Regions from separate parts of the Rossellomorea sp. GAMAL-10_SWC genome, predicted to be linked through region 1. Evidence: a T-box and tRNA genes for the amino acid it is inferred to sense, from the RefSeq annotation. Region 1 holds a T-box; the other regions hold tRNA genes.
What was found. A T-box is a leader RNA that pairs with one kind of tRNA and senses whether it is charged. The one in region 1 lies ahead of argS (arginine--tRNA ligase), so its partner is inferred to be a tRNA-Arg.

Region 1 (6,391 bases):
GATCAATATGGGGTTTGCTAAAGGTTGTAATCAAGGAATTGAAGTCGCTACAGGTGATAACTTGTTATTTTTAAATAATGATACAATCGTTACAGAAAATTGGTTAGATGCAATGCTTACTCTTTTATATAGTAATGATAAAATTGGCATGGTTGGGCCTGTAAGTAATTATGTAAGTGGATTGCAGCGGATTAATGTTGATTATCAAAATGATCAAGAAATTAATGATTTCTCATTAAGATATTGTGCAAGTGTAAAAGGAATGTCTAAGCAAGTATTAAGATTAGTAGGATTTTGTTTATTAGTTAGACGTGAATTAATTGATCGATTAGTAGGATTTGATGAAAGATTTAGACTAGGTTCATTTGAAGATGATGATATTTGCTTAAGGACTATTTTAGAAGGATATGAATTGCATATTGCATTAGATTCATTTGTTCATCATTATGGGCACATGACGTTCAACGGAAATAGTGATATTAATATAAATCACCTATATATTGAAAATAGAATGAAGTATATCGAAAAGTGGGGAAACAATTTAATAGATATTGGGTATCCGAAGACGGAAATTATTGAAATGGTGCCAGGTAACATAAATAATGTATTAGAAATTAGTTGCTTAGCTGGGGCAACAGGTCTAGAAATTAAAAATCTATATAAATGTGAATTATATGGAACAGAAAGTGATTCAGAACTATCCTCAATTGCATCACAATTTTATAAAAGGGTTGATACAATTAGTATTGACGAAGTGCCCCACAGTTACCCTGAGGAGTTTTTTGATTTAATCATAATTGATAATATTGTAAACCATCTTGTAGATCCTTGGAGTTTCGTAAAAGAAATCACTAATCTATTAAAACCATCTGGCTCAATTATTTGTAGAGTTCCAAATGTTTCACATGGTGAAGTTCTCTTTCAATTACTACAAGGCCAATGGAATTATATTCATGCTGGAATATTGAAAAAAGAAAATATTAGATTTTTCACGCCTCAAACAATTAATACGCTATTTCCAACTGACCAATTTGAAGTGACGACAATGAATGAAAATATAAATGTAGATTTAAATATTAAGTTGTTTTTTGAAGAAGTAGTTCATTTAGCTCATAGTTTTGGAATAAATCTTGAACAACTAACTTCAAATCTTGAAATATATAATATGCTCTTGTTGATAAGGAAAAAATGATTAAAAGGCAGTTGAGAGGTCCTCAGCTGCCTTCGTTATTTAATCTATTCGAAAAATACTCTCTATTTGAGAGAATACTTGGATGTGTTGGGTAAAAATGATAGGCTAATTCATTGTGCTCATTTGCAAGTCGTAATTCACCTATTCTGTCATAGCATACAGCTAGCTGTAAATGTGGTAGCCAAGTAGTACATGATGGGTTGTGAAGAATCAAACGATTGTTCACCTTATTTAAGGTTGCTTCTTTATACCAATAAATAGCTGAATCAAAATTATTTTTCTCAAAAAATGTATAAGCCAATCTACAACATGTTTCTGGGTGAGTATTGCCATATTTAAGAGCTTTTAATAACCAAGTAGTTTCTAAGTCTCTTAGATTAAACTCGTGATAACAATTAGCAATATAATGACATGCAAGAATATTAAGTTCTTCAAATGGTTGATTTAATCTCAAAAATTTTAAAAAATATTTTATCGATTGATCATGTTGATGATCTGAACTTAATTCTTTTGCATAATAAAACAAATCCATTGTTGAAAGATTAAAGTTATTACTTAACATTTGTTCATATATTTGAATATTTTCTTTTGTATTTTTTGTAAAAGGGAGATCTGTAATAACAAGATTAGTAGAAAATGATTCAGAGGTTTGTTCATTTTTCAAATTCGGTGAATGACTATTTGAACCTAATTTTTTAATTAATCTACTGATTTTTTGTTTACTATTTACATTCCAACCGATCTGATAATCGACAGCTACATTATAAACTTCATTGTTTAATGATAGTTTTAGATTAGAAAATGTTAAACGATCATGTTCTAGTAAAACTTCACTATGGTTTAGTAAAAGTATAAAGTCTTTCGTTGCCAAAGATTTTGAAAAATTTAATGCATCTATTTCATCCACACCATCAAAGACATGTATTTGGCCTGTAAACTGTCTTGCTAGCTCAATCGTTCGATCGTGGGAATTCATATCAACGATGATAATTTCATCAACTAAGCTACTAACTGAACTTAGACATCTTTCAATTGTGGCTTCATTATTTTGTACAACCATGCATAAACTGACTGTGATCAAGCTATCACCCTTTTCTATAATTTTGATTTTGTATTAAATGATTGATGATAATTTAGTGTTGATTTACTTAATTAGTAGCTTCCAAATCATCTAGTATGCTTTCTAAACAGATAGGATAGGAATGGAAACATAATGTTAGTAGATAGTACGGGTGAGTTATTGTTCTTTAAAAAAAGAGCGGAAATACTCTTTGTTGTGTAGAACGGAAGGGTTATTTGGAACATAGCTTGCTGCTATCTCATTATATTTTCTAGCAGTAAGTTGATTGCCTAATCGACTATAGCAAAGACATAACTGTAGATTAGGTAACCAAGTGTAACACGCTTGATTAATAAAAGGACTACTTGTAGGAACATCAACAAGAGTAGCAAGTTTATACCATGAAATAGCACGTGTAAAATCACCTTTTTGAAGATACACAAATCCTAAACGACAGCAGTTTTCTCCACGTGGTCCATCATAAGAAAATGATCTTAGACAACTGCTAATTGCTTTTTCTGTTTCGTTTAGATTTAAATAGCAGTCTGCCATTTTTCCACAGGCTTGAATATTATCTTCGTACCAGCCTTTCCCTTCATCAAGAAACAATTCATACCATGCAATTGCCTTTTCGTATAGTTGATGATCCACGCATTCATTAGCATAATAGTATTTGTCACGAGGACTTAATTCATTTCCTGATGAAATCGCATTTTCATAAATCTTTAAATTTCGATCAGAATACTCTTTGTCTTTGTGATGAATAATTGCTGCATCCGATTGAATAATTTCGCCGTAAACCTCTAAATATTCATGAACGAAACCAATCCATTTAAAGTTTCTTTCTCGCTTAACGATTCGATTTCGTACAGAACTAAAGCTGGGATTACCATTTTCATCGAAGGCTAGATGATATTTCATTCCGACAGCGTCGACATTTTTAGTTAATGACTTTTTTAATTTAAGTAATTTTTTTGCATTTTCATCAGTGATAATATCATCAGCATCAAGCCACATAATATAATCCTTCGTTGCTTTAGAAAAAGCAAAATTTCTTGCTGCTGAGAAATCATTGATCCAAGTAAAATCATATATAGAATTTGTAAACTTTTTAGCTATTTCCTTAGTTTTGTCTGTTGAACCAGTATCAATAATGACAATTTCGTCTACTATATTAGATACAGATGATAAACATCTGGAAAGTACAGCTTCTTCGTTTTTAACAATCATACAAAGACTTAAAGTTATTGGTTTTTTTTTCATGAATTCCACCTCAATTTCTATGTTATTAAGGTTGTCAACAAATGGTGCAATTCATAAAGTTCAAAAAAAGATTAATGTTGAATTTCTACATTAGATATGATTAAATGGAAAAAATGAATATTGAAAATTTTTAGATGAAGAGAGTAATCTTATTTTGATTCTTGTAGAGAGTTGGGGATGGTGGAAGCCTAACAGAGCGAATAGGATGAAGCGCACTTCGGAGAAGCAGTCTGAATTAATAGTAGGACTTTGCCGGGGAAGACCTCGTTAACAAATTTTAAAGTTGGTTCAATTTATTTGAACAATTAGAGTGGTACCGCGGATTAGTTAAACCCGTCTCTTATGATAGAGACGGGTTTTTTATATTTTGGAGAGGATTGATCAGAATGAATTATGTAAAAATGTATAGTGAACAAATTGAAAAAGCTTTAAATGGATCACTAACTTTAACTGAAATTAACTCACTTATCGAAAAACCGAATTATGCAGATCAAGGTGATTTAGCATTTCCTTGTTTCCAATTAGCAAAAGCATTAAAAAAATCTCCGGTTATGATTGCAAAGGAAATTGCACCACAAATTAATCATGATTTAATTGAAAAAGTAGAAGCGAACGGACCGTATGTAAACTGCTTTTTGAATAAAAAGCTAGTAAGTAAGCAAGTAATTGAATTAGTTCTTGGCCAAGGGAATGAATATGGAAATCAAGTAATTGGTGAAGACAAAACGGTTGCGATTGATTGTTCCTCACCTAATATTGCAAAGCCATTTTCGATGGGGCACTTGCGTTCAACAATGATTGGAAATTCAATTGCTAAAATTGCTGAAAAAAATGGGTATAAAGCAATAAAAATTAATCACCTTGGAGACTGGGGAACACAATTTGGAAAATTAATTGTTGCTTATAAACTTTGGGGTAATCAAGACGCAGTAAAAGAAAATCCAATCAAAGAGCTTTTAAAATTATATGTTAAATTTCATGAAGAAGTTGAAAAAGAGCCTCAACTTGAGGAAGAAGCTAGAAGCTGGTTTAAGCAATTAGAGGAAAAAAATGAAGAAGCTTTACATTTATGGAAGTGGTTCCGTGATGAGTCCCTTAAAGAATTCATGTTAGTTTATGATTTATTAGGTGTTAACTTTGATAGCTTTAACGGAGAAGCATTTTACAATGATAAAATGGAACGAGTTATTGAACTTCTAGAGCAAAAAAATCTTTTAGTGGAATCTGAGGGTGCCGAAGTTGTTGAATTAACTGAAAAAGATTTACCACCATGTTTAATTAGAAAATCTGACGGAGCTACATTGTATGCAACAAGAGATTTAGCAGCTGCACTTTACCGTAAAGAAACTTACGATTTCGATAAGGCCATATATGTAGTTGGTGGAGAACAAGCATTACATTTTGAGCAAGTATATACAGTTTTGAATAAAATGGGGTACGAATGGTCTAAAGATATGGTACATGTACCATTCGGTTTAATCCTACAAAACGGTAAAAAAATGTCAACGCGAAAAGGGAAAATTGTTCTTTTAGAAGAGGTAATTGAGGAAGCGATTAGTTTAGCTAGTCAAAATATTGCAGAAAAAAATCCTACATTAAAAAATAAAGAAGAAGTTGCAAAAATGGTTGGAGTCGGCGCAATCATTTTCCAAGATTTAAAAAATGATCGTATGAATAATATCGAATTTTCACTTGAGCAGATGCTAAAATTTGAAGGTGAAACAGGGCCATATGTACAATACTCAATTGCGAGAACAAATTCAATTTTAGATAAAGCCTCATCACAGGATTTAAATAAACAAGATGGGCTAGATGATTCATATAGTTGGGACATCATAAAACATATTCTTGAGTTTCCTAACAAAGTTACACGTAGTTTTGAACAATTTGAGCCATCTGTCATTGCTAAATATACAATCGATTTGGCACAAAGCTTCAATAAATATTATGGAACTACTCATATTCTAACAAATGATGACCAATTAGAGAGTAGATTAGCATTAATTAAAGTTGTTTCCATTGTTTTAGAAGAAGGACTAAGATTATTAGGAATTCGTGCTCCAAAAGAAATGTAAGAAAAAACAGGTTTTGAAGAAGATGCTTCTTTCAACGCCTGTTTTTCTTTTTTTATACAGCCGATTAGGTTTGGAGGTTCGTTAAAGAATAATAATGAGTGTGTCTAAAAGTGGCATTATTTTTAACGGTACTTGATCGTAAGTGATAAACTCCATAAGAATTAGTTTATTTGAAGGGAAATTAATATTTAGTTCTTAAGTCTAAAACCGTAATAACAGAGCAATACGAGGAACCTCCATATAAATATATTCATATATTATTCGAGTAGATGTTATCCACTTGTTTTAAATTGAATATTAGCTGAAATTGTATTTAACTACAAAATTAATAAAAGGAGAGAGGTTTTCATTGAAATTTAGCTTTTTAAGTCCTGCTTATAATAGTTCGGAATGGATTAAGAGGATGTTAGATAGTATTCCTAAAGAATATGCTTATGAAATTATTGTATGTGATGACGGTTCTACTGATAATACATTAGAGCTTTTAGAAGAATATAAAAAAAATTGCCCACAATTAAAAATATTAAAGAATAAAAAAAATATAGGTGCAAGTTTTTCATATAACCGATGTATTGCAGAAGCAACTGGGGACTATATTGCAATAATTGATAGCGATGATATGTATTTGCCTGCTATTAAAGACGTTTTAGTACAAGTTGATGGAGAATGTGACATCTATTATTACAATATGCTTACGAAAGATGGCACGCCTTTTATTAAAACTGAAACAGATGACATTTATAATTGGCCAGGACAATTTAAAATCATCAGAAGAAGCTTTATCGGCGATGCAAAATTTAC
Region 2 (6,391 bases), 260 kb from region 1:
AATGGGGAAACCCACTACTCGTAATGGAGTAGTATCTTTACCTGAATACATAGGGTACTGAGGACAGACCCAGGGAACTGAAACATCTAAGTACCTGGAGGAATAGAAAGCAATAGCGATTTCCTGAGTAGCGGCGAGCGAAACGGAAGATAGCCCAAACCAAGAGGCTTGCCTCTTGGGGTTGTAGGACACTCTATACGGAGTTACAAAGGAACGGGGTAAATGAAGCGACCTGGAAAGGTCCGTCAAAGAAGGTAAAAACCCTGTAGTTGAAACCTCGTTCCCTCTTGAGTGGATCCTGAGTACGGCGGAACACGTGAAATTCCGTCGGAATCTGGGAGGACCATCTCCCAAGGCTAAATACTACCTAGTGACCGATAGTGAACCAGTACCGTGAGGGAAAGGTGAAAAGCACCCCGGAAGGGGAGTGAAAGAGAACCTGAAACCGTGTGCTTACAAATAGTCAGAGCTCGTTAACGAGTGATGGCGTGCCTTTTGTAGAATGAACCGGCGAGTTACGATCCCGTGCAAGGTTAAGTTGAAGAGACGGAGCCGCAGCGAAAGCGAGTCTGAATAGGGCGATATAGTACGTGGTCGTAGACCCGAAACCGAGTGATCTACCCATGTCCAGGATGAAGTTCAGGTAACACTGAATGGAGGTCCGAACCCACGCACGTTGAAAAGTGCGGGGATGAGGTGTGGGTAGCGGAGAAATTCCAATCGAACTCGGAGATAGCTGGTTCTCCCCGAAATAGCTTTAGGGCTAGCCTTATGTGTTAGAGTCTTGGAGGTAGAGCACTGATTGGACTAGGGGCCCCCAACGGGTTACCGAATTCAGTCAAACTCCGAATGCCAATGACTTATCCATAGGAGTCAGACTACGAGTGATAAGATCCGTGGTCAAGAGGGAAACAGCCCAGACCGCCAGCTAAGGTCCCAAAGTATACGTTAAGTGGAAAAGGATGTGGAGTTGCTTAGACAACCAGGATGTTGGCTTAGAAGCAGCCACCATTTAAAGAGTGCGTAATAGCTCACTGGTCGAGTGACTCTGCGCCGAAAATGTAACGGGGCTAAACGTATCACCGAAGCTGCGGATTGATACCGTATGGTATCAGTGGTAGGGGAGCGTTCTAAGGGCGTTGAAGCTAGATCGTAAGGACTGGTGGAGCGCTTAGAAGTGAGAATGCCGGTATGAGTAGCGAAAGACGGGTGAGAATCCCGTCCACCGTATGCCTAAGGTTTCCTGGGGAAGGCTCGTCCTCCCAGGGTTAGTCAGGACCTAAGCCGAGGCCGACAGGCGTAGGCGATGGACAACAGGTTGATATTCCTGTACCACCTCATTTCCGTTTGAGCAATGGAGGGACGCAGAAAGATAGGGTAAGCGCGCTGCTGGATATGCGCGTCCAAGCAATTAGGCTGATGTGTAGGCAAATCCGCACATCATAAGGCTGAGTTGTGATGGCGAGGGAAATATAGTACCGAAGTTCCTGATTCTACGCTGCCAAGAAAAGCTTCTAGCGAGGAAATAGGTGCCTGTACCGCAAACCGACACAGGTAGGCGAGGAGAGAATCCTAAGGTGAGCGAGAGAACTATGGTTAAGGAACTCGGCAAAATGACCCCGTAACTTCGGGAGAAGGGGTGCTCTTTTGGGTGTATGCCCGGGAGAGCCGCAGTGAAAAGGCCCAAGCGACTGTTTAGCAAAAACACAGGTCTCTGCGAAGCCGCAAGGCGAAGTATAGGGGCTGACGCCTGCCCGGTGCTGGAAGGTTAAGAGGAGGGGTTATCCCTTACGGGAGAAGCTCTGAATTGAAGCCCCAGTAAACGGCGGCCGTAACTATAACGGTCCTAAGGTAGCGAAATTCCTTGTCGGGTAAGTTCCGACCCGCACGAAAGGCGTAACGATTTGGGCACTGTCTCAACCATAGACTCGGTGAAATTATAGTACCTGTGAAGATGCAGGTTACCCGCGACAGGACGGAAAGACCCCGTGGAGCTTTACTGCAGCTTGATATTGAATTTTGGTACAGCTTGTACAGGATAGGTAGGAGCCTGAGAAGCCGGAGCGCTAGCTTCGGTGGAGGCGTCGGTGGGATACTACCCTGGCTGTATTGAAATTCTAACCTAGAGCCGTAATCCGGCTCGGAGACAGTGTCAGGTGGGCAGTTTGACTGGGGCGGTCGCCTCCTAAAGAGTAACGGAGGCGCCCAAAGGTTCCCTCAGAATGGTTGGAAATCATTCGAAGAGTGTAAAGGCATAAGGGAGCTTGACTGCGAGACCTACAAGTCGAGCAGGGACGAAAGTCGGGCTTAGTGATCCGGTGGTTCCGCATGGAAGGGCCATCGCTCAACGGATAAAAGCTACCCCGGGGATAACAGGCTTATCTCCCCCAAGAGTCCACATCGACGGGGAGGTTTGGCACCTCGATGTCGGCTCATCGCATCCTGGGGCTGTAGTCGGTCCCAAGGGTTGGGCTGTTCGCCCATTAAAGCGGTACGCGAGCTGGGTTCAGAACGTCGTGAGACAGTTCGGTCCCTATCCGTCGTGGGCGCAGGAAATTTGAGAGGAGCTGTCCTTAGTACGAGAGGACCGGGATGGACACACCGCTGGTGTACCAGTTGTTCTGCCAAGAGCATGGCTGGGTAGCTATGTGTGGAAGGGATAAGTGCTGAAAGCATCTAAGCATGAAGCCCCCCTCAAGATGAGATTTCCCATAGCGTTAAGCTAGTAAGACCCCTGAGAGACGATCAGGTTGATAGGTCAGAGGTGGAAGCGTGGTGACACGTGGAGCTGACTGATACTAATCGGTCGAGGACTTAACTAACAAGTTTGATGATGACATTATCTAGTTTTGAAGGTACGAAAATTATTATAAAAAAAACTTCAAAAAAGTTATTGACTTTTAAATGAAATTTGATATAATAATTAATGTCCTAAAGAAAAAGAATCAAGTGATGATAGCGAAGAGGTCACACCCGTTCCCATACCGAACACGGCAGTTAAGCTCTTCAGCGTCGATGGTAGTTGGGGGTTTCCCCCTGTGAGAGTAGAACGTCGCTTGGTTTGATGGAGGATTAGCTCAGCTGGGAGAGCACCTGCCTTACAAGCAGGGGGTCGGCGGTTCGAGCCCGTCATCCTCCACCATATGCCGACTTAGCTCAATTGGTAGAGCAACTGACTTGTAATCAGTAGGTTGGGGGTTCAAGTCCTCTAGTCGGCACTCTTTTGAGCCATTAGCTCAGTAGGTAGAGCATCTGACTTTTAATCAGAGGGTCGAAGGTTCGAATCCTTCATGGCTCACCATTTTCTCAAAAGAGAATATTTGCGGGTGTGGCGGAATTGGCAGACGCGCTAGACTTAGGATCTAGTACTTCGGTGTGGGGGTTCGAGTCCCTTCACCCGCACCATTTAAATTTATAATTTATAAGCAGTATACGCGGAAGTAGTTCAGTGGTAGAATACAACCTTGCCAAGGTTGGGGTCGCGGGTTCGAGCCCCGTCTTCCGCTCCACATATGCTGCCGGGGTGGTGGAATGGCAGACACACAGGACTTAAAATCCTGCGGGGGTTGACCCCGTGCCGGTTCGAGTCCGGCCCTCGGTACCATTTATAATATGCGCCCGTAGCTCAATTGGATAGAGCGTTTGACTACGGATCAAAAGGTTATGGGTTCGAGTCCTTTCGGGCGCGCCATATTATTCCACCTGTTATTCTGAACGGGAAGTGGCTCAGCTTGGTAGAGCACCTGGTTTGGGACCAGGGGGTCGCAGGTTCAAATCCTGTCTTCCCGACCATTTAAAACATGGGGCCTTAGCTCAGCTGGGAGAGCGCCTGCCTTGCACGCAGGAGGTCAGCGGTTCGATCCCGCTAGGCTCCACTTAAAGAAACTTAAATTAACTTATTATGGCGGTGTAGCTCAGCTGGCTAGAGCGTACGGTTCATACCCGTGAGGTCGTGGGTTCGACTCCCTCCGCCGCTACTTATTTAAGGACCTTTAGCTCAGCTGGTTAGAGCAGACGGCTCATAACCGTCCGGTCGTAGGTTCGAGTCCTACAAGGTCCACCACTTATAATGGAGTAATACCCAAGTCTGGCTGAAGGGATCGGTCTTGAAAACCGACAGGGGTGTAACAGCCCGCGGGGGTTCGAATCCCTCTTACTCCTCCATTTTTATTAAATTGTATATAACTTTTAGGAACTATATTAAATAGTATCCTCATTATCGCGGGGTGGAGCAGTCTGGTAGCTCGTCGGGCTCATAACCCGAAGGTCGCAGGTTCAAATCCTGTCCCCGCAACCAAATGGTCCCGTGGTGTAGCGGTTAACATGCCTGCCTGTCACGCAGGAGATCGCCGGTTCGATCCCGGTCGGGACCGCCATTTAAGATGGCTCGGTAGCTCAGTCGGTAGAGCAGAGGACTGAAAATCCTCGTGTCGGCGGTTCGATTCCGTCCCGAGCCACCATCTTAAATAAATAAGTAAATTAGCTTTTAATAAGCCGACTTAGCTCAATTGGTAGAGCACGAATGAATAAGCTTTGTAGCGAAACATCAGCGTACTTGTCGAAAAACACCTTGAATTATCTAGATGAGACAAGGACGAACTTTATGAAGGTTACTATACCAATACTTAAGCTTGAGTGGAGCAAATTATATTAAGTAATAAAACTAATTGATTTAGTTAATAATATGCCGACTTAGCTCAATTGGTAGAGCAACTGACTTGTAATCAGTAGGTTGGGGGTTCAAGTCCTCTAGTCGGCACTCTTTATGGCGGTCGTGGCGAAGTGGTTAACGCATCGGATTGTGGTTCCGACACTCGTGGGTTCGATTCCCATCGGTCGCCCCATATTATGCGGGTGTAGTTTAATGGTAAAATAGAAGCCTTCCAAGCTTCGGTCGTGGGTTCGATTCCCATCACCCGCTTTTTTATAAAATTTAATGGGCCTATAGCTCAGCTGGTTAGAGCGCACGCCTGATAAGCGTGAGGTCGATGGTTCGAGTCCATTTAGGCCCACCATTAAATTTAAAATTAATTTTTCCGCAGTAGCTCAGTGGTAGAGCACTCGGCTGTTAACCGAGTGGTCGTAGGTTCGAACCCTACCTGCGGAGCCATATGATAGAGAAGTACCCAAGTGGCTCAAGGGGCGCCCCTGCTAAGGGTGTAGATCGGGTAACCGGTGCGAGGGTTCGAATCCCTTCTTCTCTGCCATATTTTTTTTTGGCCCGTTGGTCAAGCGGTTAAGACACCGCCCTTTCACGGCGGTAACACGGGTTCGAGTCCCGTACGGGTCATAACTAAAGCTCAGTTATTTGTGATAACACAGGTAACTGAGTTTTTTATTTGTCTTTTTTATGATTTTAGTGAACGAGCTTTAATTGAATACGTCTTTCTTCATTATATTAGAGTACTCTTTGTACGTTTTAGGATGTACAGGGAGTTAACTCTCATAGATTCAATATGGCTTCTGTCTATTTACAAATAAAGTAATCGAAACAGCACATCTCAGTCTTAGTTCTCCACAATCTCGCCCTTCTCCTTTTCCATTAATCTTCATTCGGGTTAATATTCTTCATTATCAAAACTTAAAGTCTTTTTCGCTCATTTTAAATTCCAGCATCATTTTATCCTCACCCTTTAGTTAAAATGTCGTTTAAATCCATTTTTTTAAAGTGTTCTTCAAATAATAAATATTACAAGACCAAAGAAATTAGAAAGCAAGAAATTGAAAGCAAGCGTATGATCTTAGTGTTAAAATGTGAATAGCTAAAGATGAGGTGATTAAATGAACGGATTAAATAATCAGGTCATGTGGGATGCAGTTGAATCATGCGATGAAAACTACGATGGAGTGTTTATTTATGCAGTTAAGTCCACTGGAATCTGTTGTAAACCTTCTTGTAAGTCAAGAACCCCATTAAAAGAAAATGTGTCATATTATCCGTCATTTTCTTTGGCAATTAAAGATGGATACCGTCCATGTAAAAGATGTCGTCCTGATTTACTTCACTCAAATGAGGAGGATATTATTTTATCTGCCAAACATTTTATTGAAAAAGAATATCGAAATAGTTTAACACTGGATCGGTTAGCAATTGAAGTTGGAGTAAGTAAATTTCATTTGCAAAGAATATTTAAAAAATCCACAGGTTTATCTCCGTTAGAATACGTAACTAGGTTAAGAATGATTGAAGCTTTGAGATTATTACGAGATACTGACAAAACCATAACTGAAATAGCTCATAAACTTGGTTTTAAAGGCTCTGCACATTTTTCAAGCATGTTTCGTCATCATTTTAATTACACTCCAACTACATTCAGAAAGGGACTGAATAAATGAAGTTAAAAGATGGAATAGCTTTATTGAGTCTAGCTGCATTATGGGGAGCTTCATT
Region 3 (6,391 bases), 1.0 Mb from region 1:
AAGTTTAATCCAATTAGTTTTAAAATTAGTTAAGTTAGAAAGGGCGCACGGTGGATGCCTTGGCACTAGGAGTCGATGAAGGACGGGACTAACACCGATATGCTTCGGGGAGCTGTAAGTAAGCTTTGATCCGGAGATTTCCGAATGGGGAAACCCACTACTCGTAATGGAGTAGTATCTTTACCTGAATACATAGGGTACTGAGGACAGACCCAGGGAACTGAAACATCTAAGTACCTGGAGGAATAGAAAGCAATAGCGATTTCCTGAGTAGCGGCGAGCGAAACGGAAGATAGCCCAAACCAAGAGGCTTGCCTCTTGGGGTTGTAGGACACTCTATACGGAGTTACAAAGGAACGGGGTAAATGAAGCGACCTGGAAAGGTCCGTCAAAGAAGGTAAAAACCCTGTAGTTGAAACCTCGTTCCCTCTTGAGTGGATCCTGAGTACGGCGGAACACGTGAAATTCCGTCGGAATCTGGGAGGACCATCTCCCAAGGCTAAATACTACCTAGTGACCGATAGTGAACCAGTACCGTGAGGGAAAGGTGAAAAGCACCCCGGAAGGGGAGTGAAAGAGAACCTGAAACCGTGTGCTTACAAATAGTCAGAGCTCGTTAACGAGTGATGGCGTGCCTTTTGTAGAATGAACCGGCGAGTTACGATCCCGTGCAAGGTTAAGTTGAAGAGACGGAGCCGCAGCGAAAGCGAGTCTGAATAGGGCGATATAGTACGTGGTCGTAGACCCGAAACCGAGTGATCTACCCATGTCCAGGATGAAGTTCAGGTAACACTGAATGGAGGTCCGAACCCACGCACGTTGAAAAGTGCGGGGATGAGGTGTGGGTAGCGGAGAAATTCCAATCGAACTCGGAGATAGCTGGTTCTCCCCGAAATAGCTTTAGGGCTAGCCTTATGTGTTAGAGTCTTGGAGGTAGAGCACTGATTGGACTAGGGGCCCCCAACGGGTTACCGAATTCAGTCAAACTCCGAATGCCAATGACTTATCCATAGGAGTCAGACTACGAGTGATAAGATCCGTGGTCAAGAGGGAAACAGCCCAGACCGCCAGCTAAGGTCCCAAAGTATACGTTAAGTGGAAAAGGATGTGGAGTTGCTTAGACAACCAGGATGTTGGCTTAGAAGCAGCCACCATTTAAAGAGTGCGTAATAGCTCACTGGTCGAGTGACTCTGCGCCGAAAATGTAACGGGGCTAAACGTATCACCGAAGCTGCGGATTGATACCGTATGGTATCAGTGGTAGGGGAGCGTTCTAAGGGCGTTGAAGCTAGATCGTAAGGACTGGTGGAGCGCTTAGAAGTGAGAATGCCGGTATGAGTAGCGAAAGACGGGTGAGAATCCCGTCCACCGTATGCCTAAGGTTTCCTGGGGAAGGCTCGTCCTCCCAGGGTTAGTCAGGACCTAAGCCGAGGCCGACAGGCGTAGGCGATGGACAACAGGTTGATATTCCTGTACCACCTCATTTCCGTTTGAGCAATGGAGGGACGCAGAAAGATAGGGTAAGCGCGCTGCTGGATATGCGCGTCCAAGCAATTAGGCTGATGTGTAGGCAAATCCGCACATCATAAGGCTGAGTTGTGATGGCGAGGGAAATATAGTACCGAAGTTCCTGATTCTACGCTGCCAAGAAAAGCTTCTAGCGAGGAAATAGGTGCCTGTACCGCAAACCGACACAGGTAGGCGAGGAGAGAATCCTAAGGTGAGCGAGAGAACTATGGTTAAGGAACTCGGCAAAATGACCCCGTAACTTCGGGAGAAGGGGTGCTCTTTTGGGTGTATGCCCGGGAGAGCCGCAGTGAAAAGGCCCAAGCGACTGTTTAGCAAAAACACAGGTCTCTGCGAAGCCGCAAGGCGAAGTATAGGGGCTGACGCCTGCCCGGTGCTGGAAGGTTAAGAGGAGGGGTTATCCCTTACGGGAGAAGCTCTGAATTGAAGCCCCAGTAAACGGCGGCCGTAACTATAACGGTCCTAAGGTAGCGAAATTCCTTGTCGGGTAAGTTCCGACCCGCACGAAAGGCGTAACGATTTGGGCACTGTCTCAACCATAGACTCGGTGAAATTATAGTACCTGTGAAGATGCAGGTTACCCGCGACAGGACGGAAAGACCCCGTGGAGCTTTACTGCAGCTTGATATTGAATTTTGGTACAGCTTGTACAGGATAGGTAGGAGCCTGAGAAGCCGGAGCGCTAGCTTCGGTGGAGGCGTCGGTGGGATACTACCCTGGCTGTATTGAAATTCTAACCTAGAGCCGTGATCCGGCTCGGAGACAGTGTCAGGTGGGCAGTTTGACTGGGGCGGTCGCCTCCTAAAGAGTAACGGAGGCGCCCAAAGGTTCCCTCAGAATGGTTGGAAATCATTCGAAGAGTGTAAAGGCATAAGGGAGCTTGACTGCGAGACCTACAAGTCGAGCAGGGACGAAAGTCGGGCTTAGTGATCCGGTGGTTCCGCATGGAAGGGCCATCGCTCAACGGATAAAAGCTACCCCGGGGATAACAGGCTTATCTCCCCCAAGAGTCCACATCGACGGGGAGGTTTGGCACCTCGATGTCGGCTCATCGCATCCTGGGGCTGTAGTCGGTCCCAAGGGTTGGGCTGTTCGCCCATTAAAGCGGTACGCGAGCTGGGTTCAGAACGTCGTGAGACAGTTCGGTCCCTATCCGTCGTGGGCGCAGGAAATTTGAGAGGAGCTGTCCTTAGTACGAGAGGACCGGGATGGACACACCGCTGGTGTACCAGTTGTTCTGCCAAGAGCATGGCTGGGTAGCTATGTGTGGAAGGGATAAGTGCTGAAAGCATCTAAGCATGAAGCCCCCCTCAAGATGAGATTTCCCATAGCGTTAAGCTAGTAAGACCCCTGAGAGACGATCAGGTTGATAGGTCAGAGGTGGAAGCGTGGTGACACGTGGAGCTGACTGATACTAATCGGTCGAGGACTTAACTAACAAGTTTGATAATGACATTATCTAGTTTTGAGGGTATAAGTTTTATAAAAAAATATTAAAAAAGTTATTGACTTTGACTGATATTTTGATATAATAATTAATGTCCTAAAGAAAATGAATCAAGTGATGATAGCGAAGAGGTCACACCCGTTCCCATACCGAACACGGCAGTTAAGCTCTTTTGCGTCGATGGTAGTTGGGGGTTTCCCCCTGTGAGAGTAGAACGTCGCTTGGTTTGATGGAGGATTAGCTCAGCTGGGAGAGCACCTGCCTTACAAGCAGGGGGTCGGCGGTTCGAGCCCGTCATCCTCCACCATATGCCGACTTAGCTCAATTGGTAGAGCAACTGACTTGTAATCAGTAGGTTGGGGGTTCAAGTCCTCTAGTCGGCACTCTTTTGAGCCATTAGCTCAGTAGGTAGAGCATCTGACTTTTAATCAGAGGGTCGAAGGTTCGAATCCTTCATGGCTCACCATTTTCTCAAAAGAGAATATTTGCGGGTGTGGCGGAATTGGCAGACGCGCTAGACTTAGGATCTAGTACTTCGGTGTGGGGGTTCGAGTCCCTTCACCCGCACCATTTAAATTTATAAGTTATAAGCAGTATACGCGGAAGTAGTTCAGTGGTAGAATACAACCTTGCCAAGGTTGGGGTCGCGGGTTCGAGCCCCGTCTTCCGCTCCACATATGCTGCCGGGGTGGTGGAATGGCAGACACACAGGACTTAAAATCCTGCGGGGGTTGACCCCGTGCCGGTTCGAGTCCGGCCCTCGGTACCATTTATAATATGCGCCCGTAGCTCAATTGGATAGAGCGTTTGACTACGGATCAAAAGGTTATGGGTTCGAGTCCTTTCGGGCGCGCCATATTACGGGAAGTGGCTCAGCTTGGTAGAGCACCTGGTTTGGGACCAGGGGGTCGCAGGTTCAAATCCTGTCTTCCCGACCATTTCAATAAGGGGCCTTAGCTCAGCTGGGAGAGCGCCTGCCTTGCACGCAGGAGGTCAGCGGTTCGATCCCGCTAGGCTCCACCAAGATGATCTTTGAAAACTAAACAAAACATGAAGTAAACGTCAATTATTAGTTTTTTGAGCAATACAAGATTTAAACTTAACTTTTATGGAGAGTTTGATCCTGGCTCAGGACGAACGCTGGCGGCGTGCCTAATACATGCAAGTCGAGCGGACTAATGGGAGCTTGCTCCCGTTAGTTAGCGGCGGACGGGTGAGTAACACGTGGGCAACCTACCTGTAAGACTGGGATAACTTCGGGAAACCGGAGCTAATACCGGATGACATAAAGGAACTCCTGTTCCTTTATTGAAAGATGGCCTCGGCTATCACTTATAGATGGGCCCGCGGCGCATTAGCTAGTTGGTGAGGTAACGGCTCACCAAGGCGACGATGCGTAGCCGACCTGAGAGGGTGATCGGCCACACTGGGACTGAGACACGGCCCAGACTCCTACGGGAGGCAGCAGTAGGGAATCTTCCGCAATGGACGAAAGTCTGACGGAGCAACGCCGCGTGAGCGATGAAGGCCTTCGGGTCGTAAAGCTCTGTTGTTAGGGAAGAATAAGTGCTAGTTGAATAAGCTGGCACCTTGACGGTACCTAACCAGAAAGCCACGGCTAACTACGTGCCAGCAGCCGCGGTAATACGTAGGTGGCAAGCGTTGTCCGGAATTATTGGGCGTAAAGCGCGCGCAGGCGGTTTCTTAAGTCTGATGTGAAAGCCCCCGGCTCAACCGGGGAGGGTCATTGGAAACTGGGAAACTTGAGTGCAGAAGAGGAAAGTGGAATTCCAAGTGTAGCGGTGAAATGCGTAGAGATTTGGAGGAACACCAGTGGCGAAGGCGACTTTCTGGTCTGTAACTGACGCTGAGGCGCGAAAGCGTGGGGAGCAAACAGGATTAGATACCCTGGTAGTCCACGCTGTAAACGATGAGTGCTAAGTGTTAGAGGGTTTCCGCCCTTTAGTGCTGAAGTTAACGCATTAAGCACTCCGCCTGGGGAGTACGGTCGCAAGACTGAAACTCAAAGGAATTGACGGGGGCCCGCACAAGTGGTGGAGCATGTGGTTTAATTCGAAGCAACGCGAAGAACCTTACCAGGTCTTGACATCCTCTGACAACCCTAGAGATAGGGCTTTCCCTTCGGGGACAGAGTGACAGGTGGTGCATGGTTGTCGTCAGCTCGTGTCGTGAGATGTTGGGTTAAGTCCCGCAACGAGCGCAACCCTTGATCTTAGTTGCCAGCATTTGGTTGGGCACTCTAAGGTGACTGCCGGTGACAAACCGGAGGAAGGTGGGGATGACGTCAAATCATCATGCCCCTTATGACCTGGGCTACACACGTGCTACAATGGATAGTACAAAGGGTTGCAAGACCGCGAGGTGGAGCTAATCCCATAAAACTATTCTCAGTTCGGATTGTAGGCTGCAACTCGCCTACATGAAGCCGGAATCACTAGTAATCGCGGATCAGCATGCCGCGGTGAATACGTTCCCGGGCCTTGTACACACCGCCCGTCACACCACGAGAGTTTGTAACACCCGAAGTCGGTGGGGTAACCTTTTAGGGGCCAGCCGCCTAAGGTGGGACAGATGATTGGGGTGAAGTCGTAACAAGGTAGCCGTATCGGAAGGTGCGGCTGGATCACCTCCTTTCTATGGAGACATCATGAACCGTTGGTTCATGTATGAAATGTTTCTTCATTGTTTTGTTTAGTTTTGAAGGATTATCCTTCTATTATAGATATGGGCCTATAGCTCAGCTGGTTAGAGCGCACGCCTGATAAGCGTGAGGTCGATGGTTCGAGTCCATTTAGGCCCACCATATCTTTTTAATATAATAATGGGGCCTTAGCTCAGCTGGGAGAGCGCCTGCCTTGCACGCAGGAGGTCAGCGGTTCGATCCCGCTAGGCTCCACCATTTTTTTATTTTGTACCTTGAAAACTAGATAATGTCATTCATTAAACTGCGTAAGTTTAATTCAATTAGTTTTAAAAATTAGTTAAGTTAGAAAGGGCGCACGGTGGATGCCTTGGCACTAGGAGTCGATGAAGGACGGGACTAACACCGATATGCTTCGGGGAGCTGTAAGTAAGCTTTGATCCGGAGATTTCCGAATGGGGAAACCCACTACTCGTAATGGAGTAGTATCTTTACCTGAATACATAGGGTACTGAGGACAGACCCAGGGAACTGAAACATCTAAGTACCTGGAGGAATAGAAAGCAATAGCGATTTCCTGAGTAGCGGCGAGCGAAACGGAAGATAGCCCAAACCAAGAGGCTTGCCTCTTGGGGTTGTAGGACACTCTATACGGAGTTACAAAGGAACGGGGTAAATGAAGCGACCTGGAAAGGTCCGTCAAAGAAGGTAAAAACCCTGTAGTTGAAACCTCGTTCCCTCTTGAGTGGATCCTG

Region 2: it encodes a tRNA-Arg, which carries the amino acid that the T-box ahead of argS (arginine--tRNA ligase) is inferred to sense. The anticodon was not compared.
Region 3: it encodes a tRNA-Arg, which carries the amino acid that the T-box ahead of argS (arginine--tRNA ligase) is inferred to sense. The anticodon was not compared.

What each region holds. Positions count from the first base shown of each region.
Region 1 is NZ_CP144911.1:3,261,317-3,267,707, reverse strand. Features, by position in the region: gene V5E38_RS16210 (glycosyltransferase) at 1-1,192, shown strand, start outside; gene V5E38_RS16205 (tetratricopeptide repeat-containing glycosyltransferase) at 1,215-2,273, opposite strand; gene V5E38_RS16200 (tetratricopeptide repeat-containing glycosyltransferase family 2 protein) at 2,430-3,515, opposite strand; T-box leader at 3,638-3,859, shown strand; gene argS (arginine--tRNA ligase) at 3,902-5,590, shown strand; gene V5E38_RS16190 (glycosyltransferase family 2 protein) at 5,940-6,391, shown strand, end outside.
Region 2 is NZ_CP144911.1:3,519,878-3,526,268, reverse strand. Features, by position in the region: rRNA gene V5E38_RS17515 (23S ribosomal RNA) at 1-2,822, shown strand, start outside; rRNA gene rrf (5S ribosomal RNA) at 2,946-3,061, shown strand; tRNA gene V5E38_RS17505 (tRNA-Val) at 3,067-3,142, shown strand; tRNA gene V5E38_RS17500 (tRNA-Thr) at 3,146-3,218, shown strand; tRNA gene V5E38_RS17495 (tRNA-Lys) at 3,226-3,301, shown strand; tRNA gene V5E38_RS17490 (tRNA-Leu) at 3,323-3,405, shown strand; tRNA gene V5E38_RS17485 (tRNA-Gly) at 3,435-3,509, shown strand; tRNA gene V5E38_RS17480 (tRNA-Leu) at 3,518-3,604, shown strand; tRNA gene V5E38_RS17475 (tRNA-Arg) at 3,615-3,691, shown strand; tRNA gene V5E38_RS17470 (tRNA-Pro) at 3,716-3,792, shown strand; tRNA gene V5E38_RS17465 (tRNA-Ala) at 3,803-3,875, shown strand; tRNA gene V5E38_RS17460 (tRNA-Met) at 3,904-3,977, shown strand; tRNA gene V5E38_RS17455 (tRNA-Ile) at 3,987-4,063, shown strand; tRNA gene V5E38_RS17450 (tRNA-Ser) at 4,072-4,164, shown strand; tRNA gene V5E38_RS17445 (tRNA-Met) at 4,221-4,297, shown strand; tRNA gene V5E38_RS17440 (tRNA-Asp) at 4,301-4,376, shown strand; tRNA gene V5E38_RS17435 (tRNA-Phe) at 4,385-4,460, shown strand; tRNA gene V5E38_RS17430 (tRNA-Thr) at 4,687-4,759, shown strand; tRNA gene V5E38_RS17425 (tRNA-His) at 4,769-4,844, shown strand; tRNA gene V5E38_RS17420 (tRNA-Gly) at 4,851-4,921, shown strand; tRNA gene V5E38_RS17415 (tRNA-Ile) at 4,939-5,015, shown strand; tRNA gene V5E38_RS17410 (tRNA-Asn) at 5,036-5,110, shown strand; tRNA gene V5E38_RS17405 (tRNA-Ser) at 5,117-5,207, shown strand; tRNA gene V5E38_RS17400 (tRNA-Glu) at 5,219-5,290, shown strand; gene V5E38_RS17395 (bifunctional transcriptional activator/DNA repair enzyme AdaA) at 5,782-6,336, shown strand; gene V5E38_RS17390 (DMT family transporter) at 6,333-6,391, shown strand, end outside.
Region 3 is NZ_CP144911.1:4,259,365-4,265,755, reverse strand. Features, by position in the region: rRNA gene V5E38_RS20750 (23S ribosomal RNA) at 28-2,965, shown strand; rRNA gene rrf (5S ribosomal RNA) at 3,085-3,200, shown strand; tRNA gene V5E38_RS20740 (tRNA-Val) at 3,206-3,281, shown strand; tRNA gene V5E38_RS20735 (tRNA-Thr) at 3,285-3,357, shown strand; tRNA gene V5E38_RS20730 (tRNA-Lys) at 3,365-3,440, shown strand; tRNA gene V5E38_RS20725 (tRNA-Leu) at 3,462-3,544, shown strand; tRNA gene V5E38_RS20720 (tRNA-Gly) at 3,574-3,648, shown strand; tRNA gene V5E38_RS20715 (tRNA-Leu) at 3,657-3,743, shown strand; tRNA gene V5E38_RS20710 (tRNA-Arg) at 3,754-3,830, shown strand; tRNA gene V5E38_RS20705 (tRNA-Pro) at 3,836-3,912, shown strand; tRNA gene V5E38_RS20700 (tRNA-Ala) at 3,922-3,997, shown strand; rRNA gene V5E38_RS20695 (16S ribosomal RNA) at 4,080-5,629, shown strand; tRNA gene V5E38_RS20690 (tRNA-Ile) at 5,722-5,798, shown strand; tRNA gene V5E38_RS20685 (tRNA-Ala) at 5,819-5,894, shown strand; rRNA gene V5E38_RS20680 (23S ribosomal RNA) at 5,975-6,391, shown strand, end outside.